Regions from separate parts of the Streptomyces sp. NPDC127038 genome, predicted to be linked through region 1. Evidence: riboswitches for the same ligand, from Rfam matches in the RefSeq annotation. Region 1 holds a riboswitch; each other region holds the start of a gene.

Region 1 (3,199 bases):
CGGCCCGATCGCCGAGAGCCCCGAGACGAGCCCGCCGCCGCCGCGCCGGGCGTGCAGCGAGCCGTCCTCCCGTACCTCGTAGGTGACCGGGCCGCGGTTGGAGGCGACCAGAATCCTGTGGGCACCATGCGTTGAAGCCATGCCTCGAAACCTAGCCCCGTCTCGAAACGCTCAAACGCGCCCTTCGGCCGTATGCGATCGGCGGCCGAGGGCGCCGGACTACGCGGCTTTGCGCGTCTGGTACTCGGAGATCTCGCTCATCGGCGGCCTTTCCTCGGTGTCCACGGAGTAGGTGCGCGGCCGGAAACCGTCGCGACCGCGTTCGAACTGGGTGAGGGAGGGGCGGATCAGATGGCCGCGGGCGAGCCGGAGCTGCGCGGTCCGGTAGATCGCGGCGGCCATCCGGCCGAGCGCCTGGCCGTCCTGGTGGCGGTGCTTGCGCACCCCGACGTCGACCTGGGCGAGGGCGTCGAGGCCCACCAGGTGCAGGGCGTCGACGAGCATGCCCAGCTCGACGCCGTAGCCGACGGGGAAGGGGAGCTGTTCGAGCAGCGAGCGGCGGGCCGCGTACTCGCCGCCGAGCGGCTGGACGAAGCCCGCGAGCTGCGGCCAGTGCATGTTGAGCAGGGGGCGGGCCATCAGCTCGGTGACCCGGCCGCCCTGTCCGCCGCCGCCGGCCATCGGACGGTCGTACATGGCCTTGACGAGGTCGACGCCGGGATCGGTGAGCAGCGGGCCCACGATCCCGGAGACGAAGTCGGACGAGAACTCCCTGAGGTCCGCGTCGACGAAACAGACGATGTCCCCGCTCGTGACGAGGAGCGACCGCCAGAGCACCTCGCCCTTGCCGGGCACGGCGGGCAGCCGCGGGAGGATGTCGTCGCGGTGCACGACCCGTGCGCCCGCGGCGGCGGCGACCGCGGAGGTGCGGTCGGTCGAGCCGGAGTCGACGACGACGATCTCGTCGACGAGGGGGACCTGCTGCATCAGGTCGTGGCGGATGATCGAGACGATCTCGCCGACCGTCTCCTCCTCGTTGAGCGCGGGCAGCACGACGCTGACCGTCGAGCCGGTGACGCGTTTGGCTGCCATGAGCTTGTGGAGCGGGCGGTCGGTCACGGACCAGGAGCGTGTGCTCAGCCAGCTCTCGACTTCTCTCAGCACCGTCTGCGGCTCCTCACTGTCTGATCACACGCTCTCATCGGCGTGCCCGCTGCGGCCAGCGGCAGATCGATGGGCTCGTCTCGGGGTTCGGACGACTATCTCAACTGTCCTGGCCTTCGGTTACAGTCTTGAACAACGCGCATGACCATCGCATGTCCTGGATCGTCGGCGCGTATCGTGTTCAACAGTTCAACAATCAAATACCGCTCATCCAGAGGGGCAGAGGGATACGGCCCGATGAAGCCCCGGCAACCCTCCAGCCGGTCTCGTACCGATCGATGTCGATCGCGTCGCGAGGCTCCCGGCTCGGGAAGGTGCCAAATCCGTCTCACGGCGAAGTGCGCCGTGAGGAAGATGAGGAGAAAGGGCCTCGCCTCCATGGCTGCGCAGACAGTTGCAAGCACCACGAACTCCGCCGATCCGGTGGACCTCGGCCCGGCCGCGGCGCTTTCCTGCCGCGAGTGCGGACACCGCGTCCCGCTCGGTCCGGTCTTCGCCTGCGAGGAGTGTTTCGGCCCGCTCGAGATCGCCTACGACTTCTCGGCGTACGACACCGAGGAACTCCGCAAGCGGATCGAAGCGGGACCCGCGAACATCTGGCGCTACGCGCCGCTGCTGCCCGTCCCCGCGGACGTGGCGGACAAGCCGAACATCAACCCCGGCTGGACCAAGCTCGTCCGGGCCGACAACCTGGCCCGTGAGCTCGGTGTCGACGCCGGGAAGCTCTTCGTCAAGGACGACTCCGGCAACCCGACGCACTCCTTCAAGGACCGCGTCGTCGCCCAGGCCCTCGAAGCGGCCCGCGCCTTCGGCTTCACCACCCTCTCCTGCTCCTCCACCGGCAACCTCGCCGGAGCCGTGGGCGCCGCGGCGGCCCGCGCCGGCTTCCGCTCCTGCGTGTTCATCCCGCACGACCTGGAGCAGGGCAAGGTCGTCATGGCCGCGGTCTACGGCGGCGAGCTCGTCGGCATCGAGGGCAACTACGACGACGTGAACCGGTTCTGCTCCGAGCTGATCGGCGACCCGGCCGGCGAGGGCTGGGGCTTCGTCAACGTCAACCTGCGGCCGTACTACGCCGAGGGCTCCAAGACCCTGGCGTACGAGATCTGCGAGCAGCTCGGCTGGAGGCTCCCCGACCAGCTCGTCGTGCCGATCGCCTCCGGCTCCCAGCTCACGAAGATCGACAAGGGACTCCAGGAGCTGATCAAGCTCGGACTGGTCGAGGACAGGCCGTACAAGATCTTCGGCGCCCAGGCCGAGGGCTGCTCCCCGGTCTCCGTCGCCTACAAGGCCGGCCACGACGTCGTCCGGCCGCAGAAGCCGGACACCATCGCCAAGTCGCTCGCGATCGGCAACCCGGCGGACGGGCCGTACGTGCTGGACATCGCGCGGCGCACCGGCGGTGCGGTGGAGGACGTGAACGACGGCCAGATCGTCGACGCGATCAAGCTGCTCGCGCGCACCGAGGGAATCTTCGCGGAGACCGCCGGCGGGGTGACCGTCGGTGTCACCCGCAAGCTGATCGAGAACGGTCTGCTCGACCCGACGCTGACCACCGTCGTCCTCAACACCGGCGACGGCCTGAAGACCCTGGACGCGGTGGCCTCGGACACCGGGCTGACCGCGACCATCCGTCCGAACCTCGACTCCTTCCGAGAGGCTGGCCTCGCATCATGAGCGTCAACGTCCGCATCCCCACCATCCTGCGCACCTACACGGGCGGCGCCGCCGAGGTGACGGCCGAGGGCGCGACCCTCGCCGAGGTCATCGGCGACCTGGAGAAGAAGCACACGGGCATCGCCGCGCGCGTCCTGGACGACCAGGGCAAGCTGCGCCGCTTCGTCAACGTGTACGTCAACGACGACGACGTGCGCTTCGAGCAGGGCCTCGAAACGGCGACCCCGGCGGGGTCCGGCGTCTCGATCATTCCGGCCGTCGCCGGAGGCTGATCGTTACCCTCGGTAATGCCGAACACATCGCGTTCACAGAATTGCCCCCTCCGTGAGACAAGCGGAGGGGGCAATTCTGTAGGGTT
Region 2 (3,199 bases), on a different contig from region 1:
CATCGATCTGCTGCGTGTCTGCAGCGCCATCAACCCCCAGGGCTGAGCCGCGCCCATCCCGCACCGGAGACGCCCTCGGGCGTCGTGCCGTCCGGTGCGCACGGGAGAACTCCGCTCCCTCACCCGACGTCGCTTCCGCCGCGCGTACGTCCGCGCCCGCTCCCGGGGAGAGTCATGACTGTCACACCGCTGGCCGCCCACGCCGCCGACCGACCCGCGCCCGCCTTCCGGGGCCGGATCGGCCGGGACGCGCGCAGCGGCCACTACGCCGTTCCGGGCCGCTACCGCCTCCATCTGTCGACCGCCTGTCCCGGCGGCCTGCGCATCGCCGTCACCCACAGCCTGCTCGGCCTGGACACCGTCTGTCCGGCCACCTTCCTGCCCGCGGTCCCCGACTGCCCCGAGGGCGGCCACTCCGTCCTGCGTCCGTTGTACGAGGCCAGCGCCCACCGGTACCCCGGTCCGGCCGTCGCGCCGGTGCTCAGCGACGACTGGTCCGGGCGGATCGTCAGCACCCACGCCCCGGACATCATGCGCGACCTCGACCGCCGGTTTGGCGGCGACCGCCCCTCGCTCTACCCGTGCGGCGCGGAGTCGGAGATCGAGGCCGTCGAGTGGATGTGCGCGCAAGGCATCGAACAGGCCGCGCAGCACGCCGGATCGGCCGGTGGCGCGCCGGTGGAACGTGACACGGCACTTGGCATGCTGCTCGAAACGCTCGGGGCCCTGGAACGCTGGCTCGAAGGACGCACGTACCTGATCCGCGACGAAATCATCGCCGCCGACGTCGAGTTGTGGGTCGCCCTGGTCCAACTCGACACCGTGCACCGCAACCACCTCGACGCCTCAGCCGTCCAACGCATCGCCGACCACCCGACCCTGTGGGCCTACGCCCGCCGGCTCGCCGCCCACCCTGCCTTCGGCGGCCACCTCGACCTCGACGGCATCGAGCGCCGTCACCACGCCCGTTGCCAGGGCCTGGAGGCCGCCGGAGCGGCCGTGCGGATCCTGGACTGGGCAGCACACGCGGCCCGTTAGCCGTTCCACCTGGTGGACCGGCGTTGACATTCGTTCGGGCAATTGTCTTGACTATGGCCCAGAACGGTCATGAGTGTCAGCGACAAGCCCTGGCTTGCTGACTGGCAACCCTCGCTCCGCGGTGGGGTGCCCCAGGTGACGACCGGACCGAAGACGTTTCGGTAAGCGCGAGGCCCACACGGGCCGGAACAGTGATGGTGACGTCATGTACGCAGCTCCCAGGACGGCCACGCGCCGCTCCCAGGGCTGCGTACAGCCGTACCCGAACCCTCTCGTCGCCGATCGCGCCGTCGATCTGCTCCGCGTGAACAGCGCACTGTGTACCGCACCGGGCTGTGCCCGCTGTCGGGGCTGACACCTCCCCGCAGCCCCCGCACTCCCTGACGAACACCGCCCGTGCGGTGTGCCGTTGTCCTCCCCGCCCCCGGTACCTCACCGTCGTGTGCGCTTCCGCATGCCGCCGTGCTTCCGGGGTGTTCTCACCCAGCCGGAGCCCACCATGAGTGAACCCCCTGGCGCCACCGTCACCCTCCCCGAGGCGCCGACCGCCGACGAACCATCGAAAGCCCTCACTGCCCAGCGAGTTTTGACGCTGCGGCGCCCCGGACGCTGGATCGCCACTGCGGTCGTCCTCGTCCTGGTCGCCCAGTTCGTGCACGGACTGGTCTCCAACCCCTTCTACCAGTGGGACCGCTGGAGCTACTGGTTCCTGCGCCCCACCATCCTCGACGGCCTGCTGATCACCCTCGAAGTCACCGCCTACAGCGCGGTGCTCGGCCTGATCGGCGGCATCGTGCTCGCCCTGGCCCGGCTGTCGAGGAGCCCCGTGCTGCGCGCGGTCAGCTGGACCTACGTCTGGGCGCTGCGCTCCATCCCGCTCATCGTGGTACTGATCTTCCTCTACAACTTCAGTGCCCTGTACAAGACGTTGAGCGTCGGCATTCCCTTCGGCCCGGCCTTCTTCTCCTTCGACGAGTCGAAGCTCGCCACCGACATGGTCGTCGCCGTGATCGGCCTCAGCCTCAACGAGGCCGCCTACGCGGCCGAGGTCGTACGCGGGGGCATCCTCTCCGTCGACCAGGGCCAGCACGAGGCGGCCGCGGCGCTCGGCCTGCCGAAGGGCTACCAGTTCCGGAAGATCGTCTTTCCGCAGGCGCTGCGCTCGATCATCCCGAACTACGTCAACCAGCTCATCGGCCTGATCAAGGGCACCTCGCTGGTCTTCTACGTCTCTCTGCTCGACCTGTTCGGCTCGGCGCAGACCATGGGTTCCACCTACCCCGGCGACATCGTGCCGCTGCTGCTGGTCGTCACCGTCTGGTACCTGATCCTGACCAGCGTCGTCTCCGTCGTCCAGTTCTACGTCGAGCGGTACTACGCCCGCGGTGCCATTCGCAGCCTGCCGCCGACACCGCTGCAGAAGCTCCGCACCGGGCTCACCGACCTGCGGGCCCGCATCCGCCGGGAGGCCGCCGTATGACCGCCGACACCATCGAGGCCCTGGCGGACGTCGAGGCCGCCACCCTCGAGGTCCACGACGTGCACAAGTGGTACGGCACCCATCGGGTGCTGGACGGCGTCGACCTGACCGTCCGCCCCGGCGAGGTCACCGTGATCCTCGGCCCCTCGGGCTCCGGCAAGTCCACCCTGCTGCGGGTCATCAACCATCTGGAGAAGCCCGAGATCGGCCACGTCAGCATCAATGGCGAGCTGATCGGTGTGAAGCGACAGGGCGAGAGGCTCAAGGAGCTGAGCGAGCGCGCCATCCTCACCCAGCGCGGGCGGATCGGCTTCGTCTTCCAGAACTTCAACCTCTTCCCGCACCTCACCGTCCTGGACAACGTGGCCGCCGCCCCGGTCGCCACCGGCAGGCTCGGCAAGCCCGAAGCCCAGGAGCTCGCCCGCGAACTCCTCGGCCGGGTCGGCCTCGGCGACAAGACCGGCGCCTACCCGCGCCAGCTCTCCGGCGGCCAGCAGCAGCGCGTCGCCATCGCCCGCGCCCTCGCCCTGCGCCCCGGCGTCATCCTCTTCGACGAGCCCACCTCCGCCCTCGACCCCGAACTCGTCGGCGAAGTCCTCGCCGTCATCAAGGACCTGGCGACCAGCGGCACCACCCTTCTCATCGTCACCCACGAGATCGGCTTCGCCCGCGAGATCGCCG
Region 3 (3,199 bases), on a different contig from region 1:
GGCGACGAGGAGCAGGGGCACGATGTCGCCCGGGTAGGTGCTGCCCATGCTCTGCACGGTTCCGAACAGGTCAAGCAGGGACACGTAGAAGACCAGCGAGGTGCCCTTGACCAGACCGATCAGCTGGTTGACGTAGTTGGGGACGATGGAGCGCAGGGCCTGCGGGAGGACGATCCGCGTGAACCGGTAGCGCAGCGGCAGGCCCAGGGCGGCGGCGGCTTCGTGCTGCCCCTGGTCGACGGAGAGAAGGCCGCCCCGTACCACTTCGGAGGCGTACGCCGCCTCGTTCAGACTCAGTCCCACGACGGCGACGGCCATGTCGGTGGCCAGGCGGGACTCGTCGAAGGTGAAGAAGGACGGGCCGAACGGGACGCCTACGCTCAGCGTCCGGTACAGCGCACTGAAGTTGTAGAGGAACAGCAGGACCACGATGAGGGGCACCGAACGGAACAGCCAGGTGTAGACCCAGCTCACCGCGCGCAGCACCGGGCTCGGGGAGAGCCTGCCGAGAGCCAGCAGGACGCCGCCGAGCAGGCCGAGGACGGCGCTGAAGAGGGTGACTTCGAGGGTGATCAGCAGTCCGTCGAGGACGGTCGGGCGCAGGAACCAGTACGAGAACCGGTCCCACTGGTAGAAGGGGTTGGTCACCAGGCCGTGGGCGATCTGGGCGACCAGGACGAGCACCAGGGCCGTGACGATCCAGCGGCCGGGGTGCCGAAGGGGCAGCACCCGCTGGGCCGCCGGAGGCGCGGGGGCGGCGGGGACGTCGGTACGGGGGATCGCCTCGGCGGGCGGCGCCGTACCCAAGGGCACGGCGCTGCCGGGGAGTTGACTCATGGAGAGCTCCAGCGGACGCGGACACCCCGGATCCACGCGGGCGCGGCGCCGCGCCGAGCGGGAGAGGCTCGGTACGAGGCGGTGCGCGGCCTACGCGGAACGGGGGCTGGGCAGGAAGGGACGTACCGCGAGGGCGGCGGTCGTCAGAGACGCGGAGGAACCGTCAGCCCCGGCTGAGGGGGTGACACATGCCCGTACACAGTGCGCTGTTGACGCGCAGCAGGTCCACGGAGCGGTCGGCGCAGAGCACTTCGCGGCCGCGGCGCCGCCATGCGGCCGTCCCGTCAGCTGAGTGCATCGCCGTCACCGTTTCCACTCCGGCCGAAGAGGGCATCCCTTCGTGGGCCGCACGTTAGGCCCGCCCCGAAAAGAATGTCAATGCGGGTGACCACCAGATGAGACCGTGCTCGCGGCCTTCTTGACGGCGCAACAGAGCGCCCCGAGACTGACGGGGACGGTCACGATTGTCAGCGCCCACGGTGCGGTCCTCCGCCCCAGTGGTCATCGGCCCCGGCCCGCTGACAGGCAACCCTTCCACCGCGACGGGGTGCCCCGGGTGACGACCGGGTCCCGCCGGCGCGGTGGGGCAAGCGTGGTCTCGCGTCTCGCGAGCCCTGAGGTCGGGACCGGTGGAATGCCAAGGAACGGCTTGACGAGGCGCCTTCACATCGATCTGTTGCGTGTCTCCAGCGCCTACTGATCCGCGACCGGTCCGTTGATCCGGACCGGTGCGACAGGCGCGGTCAATCCGCATTCCGGCCGCCGGTGCCCACAAAGCGGCGGTGGCTTCCTTCTTCCCCCAAGGGAGAGTCATGCCCGAGACAGCTTCGCGCACGTCCAGTTCCGTCGACTCCCGTCCCTGTGAGCAGATTTCGCTGCCCTCCGCCCTCCGTTTCAAGCCGCCGGCGGCGCCGTCCGTCCTCCCCCACCGTGTCGACAGCCGCATCGGTGTGGGGCTGGCCGGCGGCTTCTACCCGGCCCCGCACCGCTACGAGCTGTATCTGTCACGAGGGTGTCCGCGCTCGCTGCGGATCGCCATCACCCTCGGGCTGCTCGGGCTTCGGGACTCGGTCGCCACCACGCTCCTCACGGACCCCGCGCGCACTCCCGAGGCCTTCGCCTCGCTGCGCCGCGCCTACGAGGCCACCGAGCATCACTTCGACGGGCCGCTGACGGCACCGGCGCTGTGCGACCGCTGGAGCGGACGCATCGTCAGCAACCACACGCCCGACATCCTCCGCGATCTCGCGGGACTGCTCTCCGGCCACACCACGACCTGCCCTTCCACGCTGTGCCCTCCGGAGCTGACCGCCGACATCGAGGCCCTGCGTGATCTGCTGGAGCGTGAGGTCACCCCGTCCGCCCGCCCCTCGGAGCTCGCGGCGGCCCTTGACCTGCTGGACTGCCAACTCGCCGCGCGTCCCTACGTCCTGGGCGAGAGCCTCACGGCGGCGGACGTCGACGCGTGGGTCGCGCTCACCGGGCTGGGCGGCCCGGAGATCCTCGGTACACGTCCCCGGCTCCTGGACTACGTACGCCGTCTCGGCGCCCACCCCGCCTTCCGGCCGGGCACCGACGCGGTGCCCGTGGCGGCGGACGCCTGACGCTCCCGGCCGCGGGGCCGGTCGCCGGCACTCGGTTCCGGGTGGACCTCGGCGGCCGGCCCCGCGGCCGGGCGGGCTCACTCTCGGGGGATCAGCAGGATGCTCAGGCCGCTCAGGGTGGAGGCCCACTTCCGTCCCTGGTCGAGGGTCTCACGGCCCGAACCCAGAATCCGGTCCTGGAGGAGCAGCGCCGCCGCGCGGAGTTCCTCCCACGGTTCCGGCGTGTCGAAGGCGCGCCGGGACCGCTCCACGGATCCGACCAGCGCACGACAGGCCGCCTCCACGTCGGCGACGTTCTGACCGGCCGAGCCGACACCGTCGATCGACCACGTCATCCACAGGCGGCCCATGGCCTCACTCTGTCCCATCGCGGGAACCGCCGCACGCCCGTGGCATCGAGCGCCCTCATTCTCTCGACGTGGCCCCGTCGACTCTCGGTCCGTAGTAGACATGCGGCGTGTCCCGCCCGGTCCGGAGCGGGTGGAGAACGGATACCGATGAACGAAACGAGTCGAACCGCACGGCGGCGCGGACTCGGACCGAAGCCCCGGGGCATCGCCGTGGCGGCGCTGGTCGCGGCCGGGGCACTGGTCTGTCTGGTCGTGGCGTTCCGGCCGGGCGGCCACCAGGCCGACGCGGGGCGCACCAGCGCCACGGCGGCCGCCGGTTCCCGGGGGACCCAGGACCCGGGCCGGGCGGCTCCGGCCGCATCGATGTCCGCCGCGGCCACCCGGTCGCCGGGGCCCACGTCCTCCCCG

Evidence for each region. A riboswitch is a leader RNA that binds a small molecule or an ion and turns the genes downstream of it on or off. The one in region 1 is predicted to bind S-adenosylmethionine.
Region 2: another riboswitch for S-adenosylmethionine. It lies ahead of ACFWI4_RS15180 (amino acid ABC transporter permease); the one in region 1 lies ahead of thrC (threonine synthase).
Region 3: another riboswitch for S-adenosylmethionine. It lies ahead of ACFWI4_RS22315 (cell envelope biogenesis protein OmpA); the one in region 1 lies ahead of thrC (threonine synthase).

The regions. Positions count from the first base shown of each region.
Region 1 is NZ_JBHXDQ010000134.1:666-3,864, reverse strand. It holds gene ACFWI4_RS41045 (trehalose-6-phosphate synthase) at 1-141, opposite strand, end outside; gene ACFWI4_RS41040 (glucosyl-3-phosphoglycerate synthase) at 220-1,164, opposite strand; SAM riboswitch class I at 1,369-1,525, shown strand; gene thrC (threonine synthase) at 1,543-2,841, shown strand; gene ACFWI4_RS41030 (MoaD/ThiS family protein) at 2,838-3,113, shown strand.
Region 2 is NZ_JBHXDQ010000017.1:50,275-53,473, reverse strand. It holds gene ACFWI4_RS15190 (putative leader peptide) at 1-46, shown strand, start outside; gene ACFWI4_RS15185 (glutathione S-transferase family protein) at 175-1,038, shown strand; SAM riboswitch class IV at 1,104-1,212, shown strand; gene ACFWI4_RS15180 (amino acid ABC transporter permease) at 1,538-2,518, shown strand; gene ACFWI4_RS15175 (amino acid ABC transporter ATP-binding protein) at 2,515-3,199, shown strand, end outside.
Region 3 is NZ_JBHXDQ010000032.1:55,331-58,529, forward strand. It holds gene ACFWI4_RS22305 (amino acid ABC transporter permease) at 1-837, opposite strand, end outside; gene ACFWI4_RS22310 (hypothetical protein) at 1,001-1,135, opposite strand; SAM riboswitch class IV at 1,294-1,436, shown strand; gene ACFWI4_RS22315 (cell envelope biogenesis protein OmpA) at 1,650-2,441, shown strand; gene ACFWI4_RS22320 (hypothetical protein) at 2,519-2,809, opposite strand; gene ACFWI4_RS22325 (expansin EXLX1 family cellulose-binding protein) at 2,939-3,199, shown strand, end outside.